One region of the Mesorhizobium sp. P160187 genome, then DNA from elsewhere that is predicted to be linked to it. Evidence: predicted binding sites of a transcription regulator. Region 1 holds the regulator's gene; the other holds the start of a gene.
The links. The regulator LexA, encoded in region 1, represses DNA repair genes until DNA is damaged. The targets are predictions, from matches to a motif close to TGTTCNNNNTGTGTTCNG.
Positions count from the first base shown of each region.

Region 2: the regulator LexA is predicted to act here: its motif matches at 7,997-8,014, upstream of dnaE (DNA polymerase III subunit alpha).

Region 1 covers NZ_JBYMDX010000004.1:277,679-287,842, reverse strand. The annotation lists gene AC3CCE_RS18400 (GntR family transcriptional regulator) at 1-621, shown strand, start outside; gene lexA (transcriptional repressor LexA) at 827-1,609, shown strand; gene AC3CCE_RS18390 (ComEC/Rec2 family competence protein) at 1,603-4,059, opposite strand; gene arr (NAD(+)--rifampin ADP-ribosyltransferase) at 4,166-4,582, opposite strand; gene gltX (glutamate--tRNA ligase) at 5,045-6,469, shown strand; gene gltA (citrate synthase) at 6,651-7,982, shown strand; gene lpxB (lipid-A-disaccharide synthase) at 8,098-9,276, opposite strand; gene AC3CCE_RS18365 (LpxI family protein) at 9,266-10,164, opposite strand, start outside; gene lpxA (acyl-ACP--UDP-N-acetylglucosamine O-acyltransferase) at 10,155-10,164, opposite strand, start outside.
Region 2 covers NZ_JBYMDX010000004.1:712,524-722,687, forward strand. The annotation lists gene AC3CCE_RS20535 (DNA polymerase IV) at 1-1,239, shown strand, start outside; gene AC3CCE_RS20540 (hypothetical protein) at 1,246-1,752, opposite strand; gene AC3CCE_RS20545 (DMT family transporter) at 1,935-2,816, shown strand; gene AC3CCE_RS20550 (potassium channel family protein) at 2,824-3,627, opposite strand; gene AC3CCE_RS20555 (nuclear transport factor 2 family protein) at 3,775-4,173, opposite strand; gene dnaE (DNA polymerase III subunit alpha) at 4,343-7,870, opposite strand; gene AC3CCE_RS20565 (acetyl-CoA carboxylase biotin carboxylase subunit) at 8,131-10,143, opposite strand.

The DNA.
Region 1 (10,164 bases):
CGCGAGGCGCTGTCGCGGCTGGAGGCGGAACGGCTTGTGACCGCCATCAGCAACCGCGGGTTTGCGGTCGCTCCCGTCTCTCGGGCGGAGCTCGAGGATTTGGCGCGTGCGCGGCTGGTGGTCGAACTGCCCCTGCTGGTGGAATCGATCGAGAAGGGCGACCGTGAGTGGGAAGACGCGGTCGTTGCCGCCCACTATCGTCTCTCACGGTGCGGGTCTGTTCTCGACGATCCATCGGATGATGCGGTCGACGGGTGGTACGAAAAACACGATGCCTTCCATGCGGCGCTGCTCAGTGCCGCGACATCCAGCTGGCTGCTGCGCTTCAATGCAACGATTTCCGACCAATTGCATCGCCATCACCGCTTTCTGGGTCTGGCCCCGACGCTGCGCGCCGCCGCCGGCCGCACGGATGGACACCGGAAGGCCGTGGCGGCCCTGCGCGACGCCGTGGCGATCGAACACCATACCGCCCTGATGGAAGCGGCCCTCGATCGCGACGTCGAACGTGCGAAAACTCTGATGACCGCTCACATCGGCTACACGCTGCAGGTCTATGCCCAGAGCGAACCCGGCGCGGATGCTGCGCAGCCCCGTCCGAAAGGGAAGCGGCGATCATAGCCGACGACGCAGGGCACTTTGTCTTCGTTTCACCGCGTTGCCGGCCAACGACTACGAGCGCCGCTCGCGGTGCCGAACGTTACGCTGAACAAAACGTCAACACATTCATTAAACTTTAAAAGGTTGCGGAACACAACTGGAACAGATAGTGTTTGTTCTGGGTTTGTTTTTTCTGATTCTGGTTTCAGAACCCTTGGGGGCCGCGATGCTGACGCGCAAACAACATGAGCTTCTGATGTTCATCCATGAACGCCTGAAGGAGAGCGGAATCCCGCCGTCCTTCGACGAGATGAAGGAAGCGCTCGACCTCGCCTCCAAGTCCGGCATCCACCGACTGATCACAGCGCTTGAGGAGCGCGGTTTCATTCGCCGGCTGCCGAACCGGGCGCGCGCGCTGGAAGTGCTGCGGCTACCCGACTCGATCGCGCCAGGCCTCAACGCGGCGAGGAAGTTTTCACCGAGCGTCATTCAGGGCAGTCTTGGTCAAGCCGGCCAAGGGCAAGGCGGCCAGGGACAAGGCGGGATGGGCCAAGGCGGTCTCGGCCGCCAGATCAAGCCGGGCTCGCCGTCGCGTTCGATGTCTGCCGGCAATGACGATGCCGTTTCCTCGATTTCAATCCCGGTGATGGGACGCATCGCCGCCGGCGTGCCGATCGACGCCATCCAGCATCAGACCCATTCGATCTCGGTGCCGCCCGACATGATCATGGGCGGCGAACACTACGCGCTCGAGGTCAAGGGCGATTCGATGATCGAAGCCGGCATTTTCGACGGCGATACGGTCATCATCCGCAATGCCGACACTGCCAGCCCCGGCGAGATCGTGGTGGCGTTGGTCGACGACGAGGAAGCGACCCTGAAACGCTTCCGCCGCAAGGGCGCCTCGATCGCGCTGGAAGCCGCAAACCCGGCCTACGAAACCCGCATCTTCGGCCCCGACAGGGTCAAGGTGCAAGGCAAGCTGGTGGGGCTGATCAGGCGTTACTGAGCCGGCTTAGGTTTGTACTTTTCACGCTGCTTGTAGGGCGGCAGGCCTCGGGCTTCGCGTGAGAAGCGGCGCTGCTCGTGCCAGGGGCGATAAGGCTTGTCGACGGCGAAGTGGATCGTTGGCGCTATCGCTGCCGATTGTGGATCGAAGAAGACGGCGGCGCTGCCGTCGCGGGCGAGTTGTTTCTTCGTCACGACCAAGACCAGCGGGTCGCGGCACGGATTGTAGGCGGTGGCGTCATCGATGACGATCAGGCTCGCGAAGGCACAGGCCGGCCGCGCCGTCTTGCGGTCTTTCGCAAGCGCTACAATGGCTCCGGAAGGGTGCCGGGCGATACAGAGATCGCCGGTGCAATAGAAGGGCGAGCCGGGCGGCAGATCGAGCGGATCGAGATCGAACCGCGTATCTGTTGCCTCGAAAATCTCAGGTGGGATAATGGTTTCGGCCCGCAGCGCCCGTTTCCAATTGTCCGTGGTGAATTCGTTGGAGCGTTCGCGGTTGAGGGCGAGTTCGCCGCCACCGATCGGCATGGCCACCAGATGCGCATCCTCGGATATGAGCACGTCGGGCGTAAGCACCTGCGGCACCGTCAACAGGCCGGCCAGCGCGAAAGGCACGGCCGCCAGCCTGAGCCAGGTGGTGGCCATGGTGGCGATGACGAGGGCGACCGTCACCAGCAGCACCGAGCGGATGGAAATCAACCCGACGGCATCGACCGGCGAGCGCTCGGAAATCCAGGCCGATATGGCGATCATCGCCGTCAGGCCTTTGCCCATCACATAGAGGAACGGTCCGTCGGCGCCGAACGGCATCGCCAGCGCGCTGAGCACGGCAAACGGCATGACGATCAACGATACAATCGGCATCACGGCCAGATTGGCGATCAGGCTGAGCGGCGACACACGCTGAAAATGCCAGATGGCGAACAGCAAGGTTGCACTGCCGGCGATGATCGAGGTCATGGCGAGGCCGCCCATGGCCAGCGCGAATTTTCGCGACAGGAAGCCGACGAAGGAGCGCTTTGCCGGTGGCGTTCTCACCTTGTCGGCGCGGTAATCGGCCCAGCCGGCATAGGCGCCGACAAGGGCGGCAGTGGCGGCAAACGACATCTGGAAGCTGGGACCGACCACCTCGTGCGGCGACACCAGGATGACGGCCATGGCGGAGATCGCCAGATTGCGCATGGTGAGTGCGGCGCGATCAAACAGCACGGCGACAAGCATGACCGCCAGCATGATGAAACTGCGCTCGGCAGCCACCACGATGCCTGAAATGACGAGATAGGCGGCGATGGAGACGAGTGCTGCCACTGCTGCATATTTCTTCACCGGCCGGCGCGAGGAGAAATCCGGAAACAGCGCAAAGGCGCCGCGCAGCAACGCCATGATGGTGCCGGCAACCAGCGCCATATGCAGGCCGGAGATGGAGATGATGTGGTAGATGCCGGTGCGCCGCATCGCTTCGTTGACCTCGTCCGGGATGCCGGCGCGCACGCCGACAATCAGCGCCGCGGCAATCTCGCCTTCGGCGCCGCCGATCTTGCCCCTGATATGGTCGGCAATGTTTTCGCGCGCGTTCTCGATTGCCGAGGAAAGCCGCGCGGTCAGCGGCGGCGGTCCCTGCGTAGCAATGGTTTTCGGATTGCCGAGAAAGAAGCCGCTGCCGCCGATACCGGTGAAATAGCTGTCGAAGGAGAAATCGTAGCTCTCCGGCCGCACCGGACCGGTCGGCGGCAACAGCCTGGCATAGCCGGTGATCAGGGAGCCGGCGGTCATATCGGCGGGAACGGTCCGCGCCGAGAGCCTGACCCGCTCCGGGGCGTAGCGCAGCTTGGGGTAAGCGGTCGAAACCACGTCAAGCGTCAGCCTGATGCGCCCGCTCTCCATCTGTTCGAGACTGACGACGCGGCCGGTCAGCCGTGTCTGGATCTCGGAGCCGAGCATCTGCGTTCCGGCGCGCCAGGTCTCGACTTTGGCGGCGACGACGCCGAGCGCGCACAGCATCGCGGCCATGCAGAACAGATGCGTCCTCGGCCGAGGTCGCGTGGCGACAGCGCAACATGTCGCCAGCACCACAATGGCGATTGGCTGCGCAAAGCCGGGCTCGCCGGCCAGCGAGAAATAAATGATGACGCCGGCCGCCAGGAAAACCGGCACCAGCAGGAAGGCGACGCCCCGGTCGAGCTCCGTGTTGGCGGCCACGGCAAGGCTGCGGCGGAGCGCGGGCCATGACGGACGGCGAAGCCGTCTGCGCAGACGGGCGATAGATCCGGGCGCTGTGACTTGCGCCGGCAACGCGTGACCGGGCAGCGCAGGAGCGACGCCGGGATGCGGCTCAGGCAGCGCGAGGGGCAGCGGCTCGGCATAGGGACTATCGGCAAACAGCGAGCGTTCGCTGACGCTTGCCTCGGCGCCTTCGCCTTCCTTCGTGCCCCGGCCACGTCCAGCCATCGGGTCTGCCCCTTGCGCCCCAGACCTCCTATGCTACATGAACGCGCAAAGCGCGAAAGTCCGTGCGGTCGCGTCCACCGCGCCGGAATTGACCCGCCAAGGACGCTCAATCCTCAATCATATCTCGGCCCTCCGCCCTCAGGCGAGCAAGCCCATCGTGCATTGCCTTCAATTGTTCGGGTGTATGACCCTGCCATTCAGCGAGCTCCCCCAGGATGAGTAACGGATCACGGGAGCGGTAGGATTTCGTCGGATTACCGGGAAATTTTTTATCGGTCAGGTTAGGGTCATCCATAAAAAACCCCGTCGGCTTTACGATGTAAATCCTTTGACGACCGTCACCCGTTGCAAGCTCTGCTCCCCAGATGGCGGCTTCCAGTGTCTGGGTGAAATAGATCCATGACAGTGGTTTACCTCTGAAATTAGAAGGGTGGCCGACGCTCAGCAGATCCCCGGGTTTCAAATCCGCCCGGGTACCATGGTAGAACGGATCACCCTCCGTATGGTCGGCGTTTCTGGTCATCGGTAGTCCTTCTTTCAATCATGCCTCCTTAGTGGCGAGACCGGACTGCACACAGGTTGCGGTGTTCACGATAATGATTGCAGAAAGGTCAATATGCGTGACCAAGCCAACGCTGTCACGGCGGCGTTGTAGTCGGGCAGTGCCGCCTCCGTGAAGAAATGTCCGCTCGTCAGAGGGGGCACCACCGTCGCAGCGATGTTCCAGGCACTGTGACGGACGCTGCAGCCGAATGAAACCCAGACATTGACGCTGCTGCCAAACGAGGTTGCGCGGAGGTGCGAACAGATTTTGTGCTACAAGGCTCCAGCGCCAGTTGACGCAACCGATAATTGCCGACGTGCCCCGGCCACGTCCAGCCATCGGGTCTGCCCCTTGCGCCCCAGACCCCCTATGCTACATGAACGCGCAAAGCGCGAAAGTCCGCGCGATCACGCCCCGCTTTCCAAGGTTCCCGAGAATTCCATGTCCGACACAGTCGTCACCCGTTTTGCCCCCTCGCCCACCGGCTATCTGCATATCGGCGGCGCGCGCACGGCGCTGTTCAACTGGCTGTACGCCAAGCACACCGGCGGCACGATGGTGCTGCGCATCGAGGACACCGACCGCGAACGCTTCAACGAGGCGGCGACACAGGCCATTCTGGATGGGCTGACCTGGCTCGGCCTTTCCTGGGACGGTGAGGCCATATCGCAGTTCGAGCGCGCGCCGCGCCACCGTGAGGTGGCCGAGGAGCTGGTGCGCCTGGGCAAGGCCTATTACAGCTACGAGACGCCTGCCGAACTTGAGGCGATGCGCGAGGCCGCACGCGCCAAGGGCCTGCCGCCGCGCTACAATGGCGCGTGGCGCGATCGTGCCCCCTCGGAGGCGCCTCCCGGCGTCAAGGGCGCCATCCGCATCAAGGCGCCGACCGAGGGCGAAACCGTGGTGCACGACCGTGTGCAGGGCGAGGTGCGCTTCCCCAACAAGGACCTCGACGATTTCATCATCCTGCGCTCGGACGGCAATCCGACCTACATGCATGCCGTCGTCGTCGACGACCATGACATGGGCGTCACCCACATCATCCGTGGCGACGACCATCTGACCAACGCCGCGCGCCAGACGGTGATCTACAACGCCATGGGCTGGGACGTCCCGTCGATGTCGCATATCCCGCTGATCCACGGCGCCGACGGCGCCAAGCTGTCGAAGCGGCACGGCGCACTCGGTGTCGAGGCTTATCGCGCCATGGGCTATCTGCCCGAGGCACTGCTCAACTATCTGGCGCGGCTCGGCTGGAGCCATGGCGACGACGAGATCATGTCGATCAAGGACATGATTTCGTGGTTCGACATCGGCGATGTCAACAAGGGTGCGGCGCGCTTCGACTTCGCCAAGCTCGAGTCAATCAACGGCGCGCATATGCGCAAGATGGCCGATACCGAGCTGTTCGACATTTTCGTCGCCACTCTGCCATACCTGGAAAGCGGATCTGCTATCGCCGCCCGTCTCGACGACGCCAGGAAGGCGCAGCTGCTGGCCGCCTTGCCGGGCCTGAAAGAGCGCGCCAAGACGCTGGTGGAACTGGCCGATGGCGCGGCCTTCCTGTTCGTCGAGCGGCCGCTGCCGATCGACGAGAAGGCGGCAGCACTGCTCAGTGCCGACGCGCGCGCGATCCTGCGCGGCGCACATGCCGCTTTGCAGACTGTTTCGGGCGATTGGTCGGCTGCCGCGGCTGAAGCCGCGGTGCGCGAGTTCGCAACGGCCGGCGGCCACAAGCTCGGCGCCGTGGCCCAACCGCTCCGGGCGGCCCTGACCGGCCGTAGCACCTCGCCCGGCGTGTTCGACGTGCTTGCCGTGCTTGGCCGCGAGGAAAGCCTGGCCCGGATTGCGGATCAAATCGATTAGGAGCGAGCTGGCCCAAAAAGATTGGCATTGAAAGGCGGGTTTCGCAGTGCAACATTAGGCCTTGGCCCAATCAGGCACGCACCTCCCAAAATGCGGTGGCGAGTTCGCGCATTCCGGTGATTTCGACGTGTCGTTTGCAGGAATTGCCTTGCCGGCATGAGGAACATGAAGGAGTTTGAGAATGAGCGAAGCTGCGACAAGACTGGAAACCGGCAGCAAGACGACGCACCCGTCGACTGCCACGCTCGAACTGGCCGGCAAGACGCATGAATTCAAGGTGCGAAGCGGGTCGGTCGGGCCCGACGTCATCGACATCGGTGCGCTCTACAACACCACCGGCGCCTTCACCTACGATCCCGGCTTCACTTCGACGGCGAGCTGCGAGTCGGCGATAACCTTCATCGACGGCGATGCCGGCATCCTGCTTCACCGCGGCTATCCCATCGACCAGCTGGCCGAGCATGGCGACTTCCTCGAAGTCTGCTACCTCCTGCTCTACGGCGAACTGCCGACCAAGGCGCAGAAGGACGATTTCGACTACCGGGTAACGCGCCACACCATGGTGCACGAGCAGATGTCGCGCTTCTTCACCGGCTTTCGCCGCGACGCGCATCCGATGGCTGTGATGTGCGGCGTGGTCGGCGCGCTGTCGGCCTTCTATCACGACTCCACCGACATTTCGGATCCGTATCAGCGCATGGTCGCCTCGATGCGGCTGATCGCCAAGATGCCGACGATTGCGGCCATGGCCTACAAATACCATATCGGCCAGCCCTTCATTTACCCGAAGAACGAGCTGAACTTCGCCGCCAACTTCCTGCATATGTGCTTTGCGGTGCCGTGCGAGGAATACAAGATCAATCCGGTGCTGGCGCGCGCCATGGAGCGCATCTTCATTCTGCATGCCGACCACGAACAGAACGCCTCGACCTCGACCGTGCGGCTTGCAGGCTCGTCGGGCGCCAATCCGTTCGCCTGCATCGCCGCCGGCATCGCCTGCCTGTGGGGCCCGGCGCATGGCGGCGCCAACGAGGCCGCGCTCAACATGCTGGGCGAGATCGGCCATGTCGACCACATCCCGGAATTCATCGCCCGCGCCAAGGACAAGAACGATCCGTTCCGGCTGATGGGCTTCGGCCACCGCGTATACAAGAACTACGATCCTCGCGCGAAGATCATGCAGAAGACGGCGCATGAGGTGCTCGGCGAACTCGGCATCAAGGACGATCCGCTGCTCGACATCGCCATGGAGCTGGAAAAGATCGCGCTGACGGATTCCTACTTCATCGAGAAGAAGCTCTATCCGAACGTCGATTTCTATTCCGGCATCACGCTGAAGGCGCTGGGCTTCCCCACCACCATGTTCACCGTGCTGTTCGCGGTCGCGCGCACCGTCGGCTGGATCGCGCAGTGGAAGGAAATGATCGAGGATCCCCACCAGAAGATCGGCCGTCCGCGCCAGCTCTACACCGGCGCGCCGGAACGCGACTACGTGCCGATTGCGAAAAGGTGAAAGAGAGTGAATGGTGAATGGTAAGTAGTGAATAGCAGGTAGTAAGTAGCAGCTTGATTATAGGCGAGAGCGCGTTAATCCTATTCACTATTCACTATTCACTATTCACCATTCACTAAGGCCTATTCGCTCTCCCGATGTGGCGAAGAACGACATCGGCGGCGATGTCGCCGGAGGGCCTGTCGGTGGCCATGCGTCTGGCAACCTCGCCAAAGCCGTCCTTTTGCCAAGCGCGGTAGGCGGTGTCTGAGAACAGTGCCTCGAGCTGCCGCGCCAGATAGTGCGGCCGCACATACTGGTTGTAGCTTTCCGGCACGACCGGCCGGTCGGCAATAAGGTTGGGCAAAGCAGCGCTCCACACCGTGATCAGGCTCTGCGCCATCAGCATGATCGGATCGAACTTGTAGCAAGAGATCATCGGTACACCCGACAACGCCAGTTCCAGTGACACCGTTCCAGACGCAATCAGCGCCGCATCGGCCTTGCCGAAGGCCTGCCATTTGCGCTCGGGATCGAGGATGATTTCCGGCTCCTGGTCCCAGCGCGCCACCGATGTCTTGACCAGTTCGGCGACGTGCGGCACCGTCGGCAGCAACAGCCGCAGCCGGTGGCCGCGCGCGCGCAGCGCCGACACCGTCTCGCCGAACGGACCGATAAGCCGGCTGACCTCGCCGCGCCGCGACCCCGGCAGGACGAGCAGCGTCTTGACGCGATCGGCCGAGAGACCGCGCGGCTGGGCTTGCGCCCTGGCCGCGCCCTGCACGCCTGGATCATGCGTGAGGCGATGTCCGACGTAAGTGCCAGGCGGGCCGCCGAGACGGCTGAGCTCCTTTACCTCGAAAGGCAGGATGCACAGTATGTGGTCGACATAGGGCTTCATCGCTGCCGCCCTACCCGGCCGCCACGCCCAGACGCTCGGGCAGACATAATGGACGATCGGGATCGACGGATCGGCGGCGCGGATCTTTTTGGCGACGCGCAGCGAGAAATCGGGGCTGTCGATGGTGATCAGACAGTCGGGTTTTTCGGCGGCGACAGCACTTGCGGTCTGGCTGATCCGCCGCATCAGGCGCGGCAAGTCACGCAGGATGGCGCTGAGCCCCATCAGCGCGATCTCGGCGCCGTCGAACAGCGGCGCCAGTCCGAGCGCCTGCAGATGCCGCCCGCCAGTGCCGACGAGTTGCACCTCGCGCCCGGTCATGCGCTTCAGCGCCTGCACGATGTCGGCGCCCAGCAGGTCGCCGGATTCTTCGCCGGCGACGATGGCAATCTTCAGCGGCTTCTCAGCTGCCATGGACAGACTCCGCAGCCGGCAGGCCGAACACGAACAGGCCGAGCGCATTGGCGCGCGCGAGAACGGCGGGGCCTTCGAGGATGAGCGAACGGCCGGCTTCGACGGCAATGCCGGCGAGCCCCGCGGCATGCGCCGCCTCGACGGTCTGGGGGCCAATAGATGGCAGATCGGCACGCAATTCCTGGCCAGGCTTGGCGCATTTGACCAGGACACCGCGCGTCTTGCCGGCCAGCCTGCCATGGCCGCGCAACTGCTGCGTCCGCTCGAGCAGTCCGTGGGTGCCCTCGACGCCTTCCAGGGCAACAGTGCGGCCACCGATGGCAATTGCCGCCTGACCAATGTCGAGCGCGCCGATGGCCTTTGCCGCCGCGTGTGCCGCCTCGATATCGCGCCAGTCGGACTTTCGCGGCACTGCTTTGGTCAGCGGCCCTTCGGCCGCGACGAGCCGGGGCACGACTTCATGCGCACCGACAACCTTGACGCCCCGTGCCTCCAGGCCGCGGGTCAATATCTTCAACAGCCCGTCATCGCCGCGGGCAAGCGCCATGGCGAGCGAGGGTATAAGTGCCAGTAGCCCAAGGTTCGGACGCATGTCGACCAACCGCGGCCTGCGCCTGATCTCGCCGGCAAGCACAAGATGGGTGATCCGCCGGCGCCTCAGCAACGCAACCAGCGAGCCGATGTCTTCCAGCGCAAGGCTTTCATGCTCATAGATTGTGAGGTCGGACTGACGGTCGGCCTGACCTTCGACCAGGATGATGACGGGCGGATGTCCGGCCTCCGCCAGGCCGGCGGCAACTTCGACCGGCAAGCTACCGCCGCCGGCAATGATGCCGACCCTGGCGTCCGGCGCAAGATCGAGGCCCGTTGAAGTGGCCTCAGCCTTCG
Region 2 (10,164 bases), 430 kb from region 1:
TGTGAGCGTTGCGGCAGCCCTCGACTCACCCGCCATCCCGAGCTCTACCAGCTGCATCTGGCGCATATCGATTGCGACGCCTTCTATGCGGCGATCGAAAAGCGCGACAATCCGGCGCTGAAGGACAAGCCGCTGATCATCGGCGGCGGCAAGCGCGGCGTTGTCTCCACCGCCTGCTACATCGCCCGCATCAAGGGGGTGCGCTCGGCAATGCCGATGTTCAAGGCGCTCGAAGCCTGTCCGGAAGCGGTCGTCATCCCGCCCAATATGGAGAAATACGTCCGCGTCGGCCGCGATGTCCGCGCCTTTATGCAGGCGCTCACGCCGCTGGTCGAACCGCTCTCCATCGATGAGGCGTTTCTCGACCTTGCCGGCACCGAGCGCCTGCACGGCATGCCGCCGGCGGTTGTGCTGGCGCGCTTTGCGCAGACCGTCGAAAAGGAAATCGGCATCACCGTTTCGGCCGGCCTTTCCTACTGCAAGTTCCTGGCCAAGGTTGCCTCCGATTTCCGCAAGCCGCGCGGCTTTTCGGTGATCGGCGAAGCCGAGGCGCTGGGTTTCCTGGCCGAACAGCCGGTGACGCTGATCTGGGGCGTCGGCAAGGCTTTTGCCGCAACGCTCGAACGCGACGGCATCCGCAGCATCGCCCAGTTGCAGCGCATGGAGCGCGCCGATCTTATGCGCCGCTATGGCGTGATGGGCACCCGGCTCTACCATCTCTCGCGCGGCCAGGACGACCGCCGTGTCGATCCCGACCAGGATGCGAAAAGTGTGTCGGCCGAAACCACTTTCGACACCGACATAGCTGAAATGGGCGAACTGGTTCCAGTGCTGAGGGGATTGTCGGAAAAGGTCTCGGCGCGGCTGAAGAAGTCAGGCATTGCCGGGCGCACCGTGGTGCTGAAGCTGAAGACGCAGGATTTCAAGCTGCGTACCCGCAACCGCCAGCTCGGCGACCCGACCCGGCTGGCCGACCGCATTTTCCAGACCGGGCTCGAGCTGTTGCGCAAGGAGGCGGACGGGACAAAGTACCGGCTGCTTGGCATCGGTGTCAGCGATCTCTCGGATGACGAGAAGGCCGATCCGCCCGATCTCGTCGACGTCGGCTCGCGCAAGCGCGCCATGGCCGAAAGCGCCATCGATACGCTGCGCGACAAGTTCGGCAAGAAGGCGGTGGAAACCGGCTACACCTTCGGTAAAGGCCGCAACGCCAACCCGCCGGAGCCGATCGAGGAGTGAGACGGCTTAGATACGCTTGAGATCGATGCGGCTCGTCACCACGTTCTTGCCGGTTTTCGGATCGACGTCGGTAACGGTCAATCGCATTCCGTCGCCGCTGGTTTTCTCGACCGTCAACCGCGCCTTGCGATCACCATTGACCTCCGCCGCCCAGCGAATGCCGAGACTGATCGCGTTGCCGGAGCGGCTGCCGGCGAGCTGTGCCGGCCCGGTGCGCGACCCGACATAGACGCCTGTATACGTCGCCCCGCGGGCCTTCAGATTGGCGCTGATGGCGCGCGTCACCACGACAAGACCACGGCAATTGCCGTCAAGCGACAATGAGCTCGAGGTCGCGTCTGAATTGAAGGTGCAGGACACATTCATCGTCGGTGCGTCGGTGGTGACCTTGACTGTCCCCTTGCCGGAGAAATTCCCTTGCAAGGAGCTGAGAAAATTCGCCTCGTCGGCATGGGCCGCGGCGCTTGCAGTTAGCAGGCAGCCGGCTAGCAGAAACCGCGCGAATGATTTCATCGGAACCTTTCCCCCGTTGATGTTGAAGAAACGATGCGTCCAGCAATTGGCCAATACCGGGAACCAACGCCTGCCGTTGCGTCAGGTTCCACTTCCAGCATGGCTGTTTTGCAACGGTCTGGCCCAGTCGAATGCGTCGCCTAACGGTTGCGATAGAAGTCCCGGCTTGCGACATAGCGCCTATGGCACCTTCCCCATCGATCCCCAAAGCCGCGTTCTGGATGGCGCTGTCGATCGCCTCGTTTCTGGCGATGTCAGTCGCCGGCCGCGCAACCACCGCCGAGCTCAACGTCTTCCAGGTGCTGGAACTGCGCTCGGTAATCGGCTTCTTCATCCTGTTGCCGCTGGTGATGATGAGCGGCGGATTCGCCGCAATGCTCACGCAGCGCCCGTTGGCCCATATCGCTCGCAATGTCATCCACTATACGGGCCAGGCGGCATGGCTCTATGCGCTGACGCTGATCCCGCTTGCGGTGCTCATATCGATCGAATTCACCACACCGATCTGGACCGCGATCCTGGCGGTGACCTTTCTTGGCGAAAGGCTCTCCCGCCCGAAAATTGCGGCGGTCGTGCTTGGCCTGATCGGCGTGGTGGTCATCGTTCGCCCCGGCGTCGGCTCCATGGATCCGGGTCACCTCGTCGTTCTCGGCGCGGCCGTGTGCTTTGGCGTATCGGTGGTGTTGGTCAAGTCGCTGACCCGCACGGACAGCGTCGTGCGCATCATCTTCTGGATGCTGATCATCCAGTCGGTGGTCGGCCTGATCCCGGCGCTTTATGGATGGCGCAACCCACCGCTCGAACTCTGGCCATGGATCCTGCTGATTGCCTTCACCGGCATGTCGTCGCATTTCTGCATGGCGCGTGCCCTCACCTATGCCGACGCTACGGTGATTTCACCGATGGATTTCCTGCGCGTGCCGCTGTCGGCGCTGATCGGCTGGCTGCTCTACAGCGAGCAGATCGACATCTTTACAGCCGGCGGCGCCCTGCTGATCCTGATGGGCAACCTGCTCAACCTGCAGCGCAAGGCGCCAAAGCCGGCCGAGGTCGCGGCCTCGTAGCGGTCGGTCAATTCCCCTCATCCGGTATGTTGAGAAGATGCCCGCAGGCCTTGCAGTGCACGGCGTCCGGCTCATGCCGTTGCAGTCCGCATTGCGGACAGGGAAAGAACACCTTGGCGGGTCGAAAAATCGCCGTCGCCAGTCTGACGAACAGCGAGATGCCGATGATCATGGTGGCGATCGCGGTCAGCTTGCCGGCGATCCCCGGCAGCACGATGTCGCCGAAACCGGTGGTCGTCACCGTGGCAACGGTGAAATACAGCGCATCAATGTAGTTTTCGAGGCCGGCGCCGGTGCGGAAGAAGAAGGTGTAGACGAAGCCGGTGATGACGAACAGGAACGTCAACAGGTTGATGACCGCGTGGCTCGCCTCGCGCCAGGGCCTCAAGCCACGCATTTCGAAATGCCGCCACAGCGACCCGCTGCGCGACAGCGACCACAGCCGCAGGATGCGCAGGAACGCCAGATTTGCCAGCGCCGTCGGCATCAGCAGCGTCAAAAGGATGAAGACATCGACCCAGGATGTCGGCTGTTTCATCAGCCGCAACATGTCGTTGGAGGCTAACAGCCGGGCAATCAGGTCGGCGGCGACCAATGCGGCGACGGTATAGTCGAGCCACAGGAATGACGGCTTGTCCTGGAGCACCGGCGTGGCAACGAAGAAGGCGATGATGGCGAGGTCGATGATGACCGCCGCCAGTTGAAACCGGAACGCCACCGGCGTGCGCCCGTGATAGAGCTTGCGCAGCCTGTCACGCAGCCGCGCCATCGCTGAGTTTTGCTGCAATCCGTCCTTCTCGGCTGCCTTCATCACAAGTGCGTAACGGTCCCAGCCGGGGCCGTCTAGAGCATGATCCCAAAAAGTGGGTGCCGGTTTTGGAAAAGATCATGCTCCAACAAAGGGTTAGATCATGATGAGATTTCAACCAAATCTCATCATGACCTGACCCGGTGATCGTCACCCCTCCACCACCTTGCCGTCCGGCCCCACGAGGCGCCAGGCCGAGGCGTTGTCGTAGACGAACCGCTCCTCCGCAATCCGGTCACCATGCCAGCGCTGCAGGGCCACCTCTTCCAGCCGGCGCACGGTGCCGGCCTTGTCGACACGGTCGAAGGTCCAGCGTATGGCGACATTGTCGCCATCGACCAGGAATGTCTGGACAGGATGGGTGTGCATCTTCTCGATCCGGTCGAGTGCTGCCTGCTCATGCGCCATCAGTGTTTCCTTGCCGCGCCGCGGGACGCCGAGATTTTCCTGCATGGTGGCATCGTCATGGTAGAAGTCGGCGATCGCCTTGACGTGGCAGCCTTCGACCACCTCCTTGAGGAAGGCTTCGACGCGTTCGCGGCTGGGCATGATTGTGCGTTCCTGTGAAGTTTCTGCTCAACGCATGTGGTTCAAAGGAAGGTCAGTTCAACCACGCCCCGCACGCTGGCCCTATCGGCTGCAATGTCAGGCCCAGAGCATCTTTAGGCCGTCATGCACTGGCCGACGTCGATGCGACTGCCGTGTATATCAGCGCAGCCTAGACGAGCTCGACCTCGACCACCCCCGGCACCGCGCGCATGGCCGACGCGATTTGCGGCGAGATGCGGTAGCGGTTGGGCAATTCGATCTCGATCTCGCCTTGGCCGGCCTCCTTGATCAGCACGAAGCTGACCTGGCCTTCGCCCTTCACCGCCAGTTGGCCGGCCAGCATGCCGATCGGAGCCGCATCGCGCACGAAGATGCGCAGCGCCTTCTGGATGCGGCTGGCCTCATCCTCCAGCGACTGCACCGTCTGGATGCGCAGATTGACCCCTTCGGGCCTATCCTCGGCCGAAACGGTGATCACCACCGAACGTCCGGGCTCGAGCAGATCGCGATACTGCGCCAACCCTTCCGAAAACAGCACGGCTTCATATTGGCCAGATGTGTCGGAAAAGGCGATGACGCCCATCTTGTTGCCGGTTCGGGTCTTGCGCTCCTGCTTGGTGGTGACGGTGCCGGCGAGCCGGCCCGCGGCGGCACCGCGTTTGACCGCAGCCGAGAACTCGCCCCAGTTTTGCACGCGCATCTTCTGCAGGGCCGCCTTGTACTCGTCGAGCGGATGCGCCGAAAGATAGAAGCCGACGACCTGGAATTCACGGTGCAGCCGGTCGGCGGCAAGCCACGGATCGGTCTGCGGCAAATTGAGCGCCTGCTGCTGCGCGCCGAGCGACGCGCCGAAAATGTCGTGCTGGCCCGAAATGGCATTCTGCTGCGCCAGCGAAGCCAGCCCCATCATCCGTTCGACGCCGGCCATCATCTGGGCGCGGTCGTGGCCGAAGCAGTCGAGCGCGCCGGCCATGATCAGGCTTTCGAAGACGCGCTTGCCGACGATCTTGGGATCGACCCTTTCACAGAAATCGGCGAGATTCTTGAACGGCTTTTCGCCGCGCATGGCGACGATGTGCTCGACCGCAGCGTCGCCGACGCCCTTGAGGGCCGCCAGCGAATAATAGATGCGGTTCTCGCCGACCTCGAAATTGCGGAAGCTGGTCATCGCCGACGGCGCCACCACCTCGATGCCGAGACGCAGCGCATCCTGGCGGAAATCGGCGAGTTTGTCGGTATTGCCCATGTCGAGCGTCATCGACGCCGCCAGGAACTCGACGGGGTAATGCGCCTTGAGATAGGCGGTCTGGTAGGACACGACGGCGTAGGCGGCCGCGTGCGATTTGTTGAAGCCGTAGTCGGCGAACTTGGCCAGAAGGTCGAAGATGAAGTCGGCCTGCGGCTTGCCGACGCCGCGTTCGACCGCACCGGTGACGAAACGCTCGCGCTGCTTGTCCATTTCGGCGCGGATCTTCTTGCCCATCGCGCGACGCAGCAGATCGGCTTCGCCGAGCGAATAGCCCGACAGTTCCTGCGCGATCTGCATCACCTGTTCCTGGTAGACGATGACGCCTTGCGTCTCCTTCACCAGATGGTCGATTTTGGGATGGATCGAGGCCATCTCCTCCTCGCCATGTTTTCTGGCATTGTAGGTCGGGATGTTCTCCATCGGGCCGGGACGGTAGAGCGCCACCAGCGCGATGATGTCCTCGATGCAGTCGGGCCGCATGCCGATCAGCGCCTTGCGCATGCCGGCACTTTCCACCTGGAACACACCGACCACTTCGCCGCGCGACAGCATGGCGTAGGTTTCAGGATCGTCGAGCGGGATCGTCGCCAGGTCGATCTCGATGCCGCGCCGGCGGATCAGCTTCACCGCCGTCTCCAGCACCGTCAGCGTCTTCAGGCCGAGGAAGTCGAATTTTACCAGCCCGGCCTGCTCGACATATTTCATGTTGAACTGGGTGACCGGCATGTCGGAGCGCGGATCGCGGTACATCGGCACCAGTTCCGACAAGGGCCGGTCGCCGATGACGATGCCGGCGGCGTGCGTCGAAGCGTGGCGGTAGAGCCCTTCCAGCTTTTGCGCCATATCGAGCAGCGTCTGCACGATCGGCTCCTTCTCGGCCTCCTCGGCAAAGCGCGGCTCGTTGGCGATGGCATCCGCCAGCTTGACCGGATTGGCCGGGTTCTGCGGCACCATCTTGGAGAGCTTGTCGACTTGGCCGTAAGGCATTTGCAGCACGCGGCCGACGTCGCGCAGCACCGCGCGCGCCTGCAGCGTACCGAAGGTGATGATTTGTCCCACCTGGTCGCGGCCATATTTCTGCTGGACGTAGCGGATGACCTCTTCGCGCCGATCCTGGCAGAAGTCGATGTCGAAGTCGGGCATCGACACGCGGTCCGGATTGAGGAAGCGCTCGAACAGCAGCGAGAAGCGCAGCGGATCGATATCGGTGATGGTGGTGGAATAAGCGACCAGCGATCCGGCGCCCGAACCACGGCCCGGCCCGACCGGAATGCCTTGCGCCTTCGCCCATTTGATGAAGTCGGCCACGATCAGGAAGTAACCGGGAAATTTCATCTTCTCGATGATGGAGAGCTCGAAATCGAGCCGCTCGCGGTATTGTTCGACCGTGTAGCCGGCGGTGGGTCCATGCGCCGCCAGCCGGGCCTCCAGCCCCTCATGCGCCTGCCGGCGTAGCTCATCGGCCTCCGCTTTCAGCGCCACCTCATTGTCGGCGACATCGCCGCCGGTAAAGCGTGGCAGGATCGGATTGCGGGTCTTGGGATAATAGGAACAGCGCAGCGCGATCTCGACGGTGTTGTCGATCGCTTCCGGCAGGTCGGCGAACAGCCGCGCCATATCCGCCTGGCTGCGCAGGAAATTGTCCGAAGTCAGCCGGCGACGGTTGTCGGCGGCAACCACCGAACCCTCGGCAATGGCGATCAGAGCATCATGCGCGTCATAGTCGTCGCGGGCGGCGAAGAACGCCTCATTCGTGGCGACCAGCGGCAGATCATGGATATAGGCAAGATCGACCGATGATTTCTCGATGGCGCGGTCATAGCCGGAAACGCGGTCCAGTTCGACATAGAGCCGGTCGCCGAACAGCGCCTTGAGTGCCAGAAGCCGCGTCTCGGCAAGATCTCGGCGATCCTCCTTCAGCGCCCGGCCGATCGGGCCGCGCGGCCCGCCGCTGAGGCAGATCAGGCCATCGCTATGGCCTTCCAGCATTGCTGACGTCAGATGTACGGGCTCGCCCGGCGGCGTCTCCAGATAGACCTGGCTGACCAGCCTGACGAGGTTGCTATAGCCAACCTCGGTGGCGGCGAGCAGCACCACGGCGTTCATCTCCGGCCCGTGGCGGCGGCGGTCGCGCTGTGCGTCACTGGTCTCGCCGGAAAAGGCGAGATCGATCTGGCAGCCGATAATCGGCTGGATGCCTTCCTTCACCGCCTTCTGGGCGAACTCAAGCGCGCCGAACAGATTGTTTGTGTCGGTGACGGCGATTGCCGGGCACTCGTCCTTGACGGCATGACCGACAACGGCGGCGACCTGCAAGGCTCCCTCGAGCAGCGAATACGCCGAATGCACGCGCAGATGGATGAACCGCCGCGCCGGTGCCTCAGGGCGCGCAGCAGCGAGCGCTGCTTCGCGCTTCAGGGGATCGCGTGGAAGTTTGTCATCCGCCATGATGTATCAAATTGCTCGAAGGGCTTTGAGTCGATGGAGATGTATTGTCCCGGACCGGGCGATGCCAGTCCAGCACAAATGACCACCGACCACAGGCTTCCGTACCCAGCCGCTCGGCTCAGAGATTGTTCGAAATTCGCTCTGGCGAGTCATATGATGGTGGTTTCGAGAACCGGAGCGCAGCGGCCATTGGTCCGTGAGCACGGGAAGCGCAGAAACCGCCTTCAGATGGCCGCCGGAGTAGAATTTCCAAACAATCTCTAGGCGAACTCCATGATCACCGCATCCACAGCCAGGCTGTCACCCGGCTTGGCGTTGAGCTTCGACACGACAAGATCGCGGTCGGCGCGCAACACGTTTTCCATCTTCATCGCCTCGACCACGGCCAGCGTCTCGCCGGCCTTGACCTCCTGCCCCTCGGCAACCGCGATCGACACCACCAGGCCCGGCATCGGGCAAAGCAGCATCTTGGACGTGTCCGGCGCCACCTTTTCCGGCATCAGCCTTTCCAGTTCAGCCGTTCGCGGCAGCATGGCGCGCGCCGTCACCGACATGCCCTTCCAGGCGATGCGCAGGCCGTTCGGCAGCGGCCTGATCTGCGCCGTGACCTTGCGGGCACCGACAGTGCCGCGCCAGATGAGGTCGCCCGGCCGCCAGTCGGACGCCACGGTCAGCGCTTTGCCGCCATCGACCGACAGATCGATTTCCATCGGAATGGAGATCATGCCCTCGATGATCGAAGCCTGGAGATAGTCGTCGCCGAGCTTCACCACCCAATCGCGCTTGAGTGCGCCCGAATGCGGCGCCAGCCGCCCGCCCAGCCGGTCGAGCCGGTCGCGGCGCAGAAGCTCGACCGCGATGGCGATTGCCGCCAGCACCGCCTTCTCGTCCTCATTGGGTACGATCGGCGCGAAGCCGTCGGGATATTCCTCGGCAATGAAGCCCGTCGATATTCGCCCTTCGCGCCAGCGCGGGTGCTGCATCAGCGCGGCCAGAAACGGTATGTTGTGCTCGATGCCGTCGACGACGAAACTGTCCAGCGCTTCCGACATGGCGTCGATTGCCGCCAGCCGCGTCGGCGCCCAGGTGCAGAGCTTTGCCACCATCGGATCATAGAACATCGAAATCTCGGACCCCTCGGTGACGCCGGTGTCGTTGCGGATGACGATGTCGCCGAACGTGCCCTCCTCCGGCGGCCGATAGCGCGTCAACCGGCCGATCGAAGGCAGGAAATTGCGATAGGGATCCTCGGCATAGAGCCGGCTTTCCACCGCCCAGCCGTCCAGCGTGACGTCGTTCTGCTCGATCGCCAGCTTCTCGCCGGCGGCGATGCGGATCATCTGCTCGACCAGGTCGATGCCGGTAACAAGCTCCGTCACCGGATGCTCGACCTGCAATCGTGTATTCATTTCAAGGAAATAGAAGTTCTTTTCAGCATCGACGATGAACTCGACGGTGCCGGCGCTCTGGTAGTTGACCGCCTTGGCCAGCGCCACGGCCTGCTCGCCCATCACCTTGCGCGTCCTGGCATCGAGGAATGGCGACGGCGCCTCTTCCGCAACCTTCTGGTTCCGGCGCTGGATCGAGCATTCGCGCTCGCCGAGATAGAGGGCGGTGCCATGCGCGTCGGCCAGCACCTGGATTTCGATATGACGCGGATCGACGACGAACTTTTCGATGAAGACGCGGTCGTCGCCGAACGAGCTTTTCGCCTCCGAGCGCGCCCGGTCGAAGCCGTCGCGCACTTCCGACTGGCTCCAGGCAATGCGCATGCCTTTACCGCCGCCGCCGGCCGAGGCCTTGATCATCACGGGATAGCCGATCTCGCCGGCGATCTTTTCGGCATGGTCGGCATTTTCGATGACACCAAGCCAGCCGGGAACCGTCGACACCTCAGCGGCCTTGGCGAACTTCTTCGATTCGATCTTGTCGCCCATCACCTTGATAGCCTTGGGTTTCGGACCGATGAAGACAATGCCCTCAGCCTCAAGCGCTTCGCAGAAGGCGGCCCGCTCCGACAGAAATCCGTAGCCGGGATGCACGGCCTGCGCGCCCGTCTCCTTGCAGGCGGCGATGATCTTTTCAGGCAGAAGATAGCTTTGCGCGGCAGGCGATGGGCCGATATGCACGGCTTCGTCGGCCATTTCGACGTGCACGGCGTCGCGATCGGCGTCGGAATAGACCGCTACGGTGGCAATCCCCATCCTGCGCGCCGTCTTGATGACGCGGCAAGCAATCTCGCCGCGATTGGCGATCAGGATTTTCGTGAACATCGAAGGCGTTTCCTCGGTCTT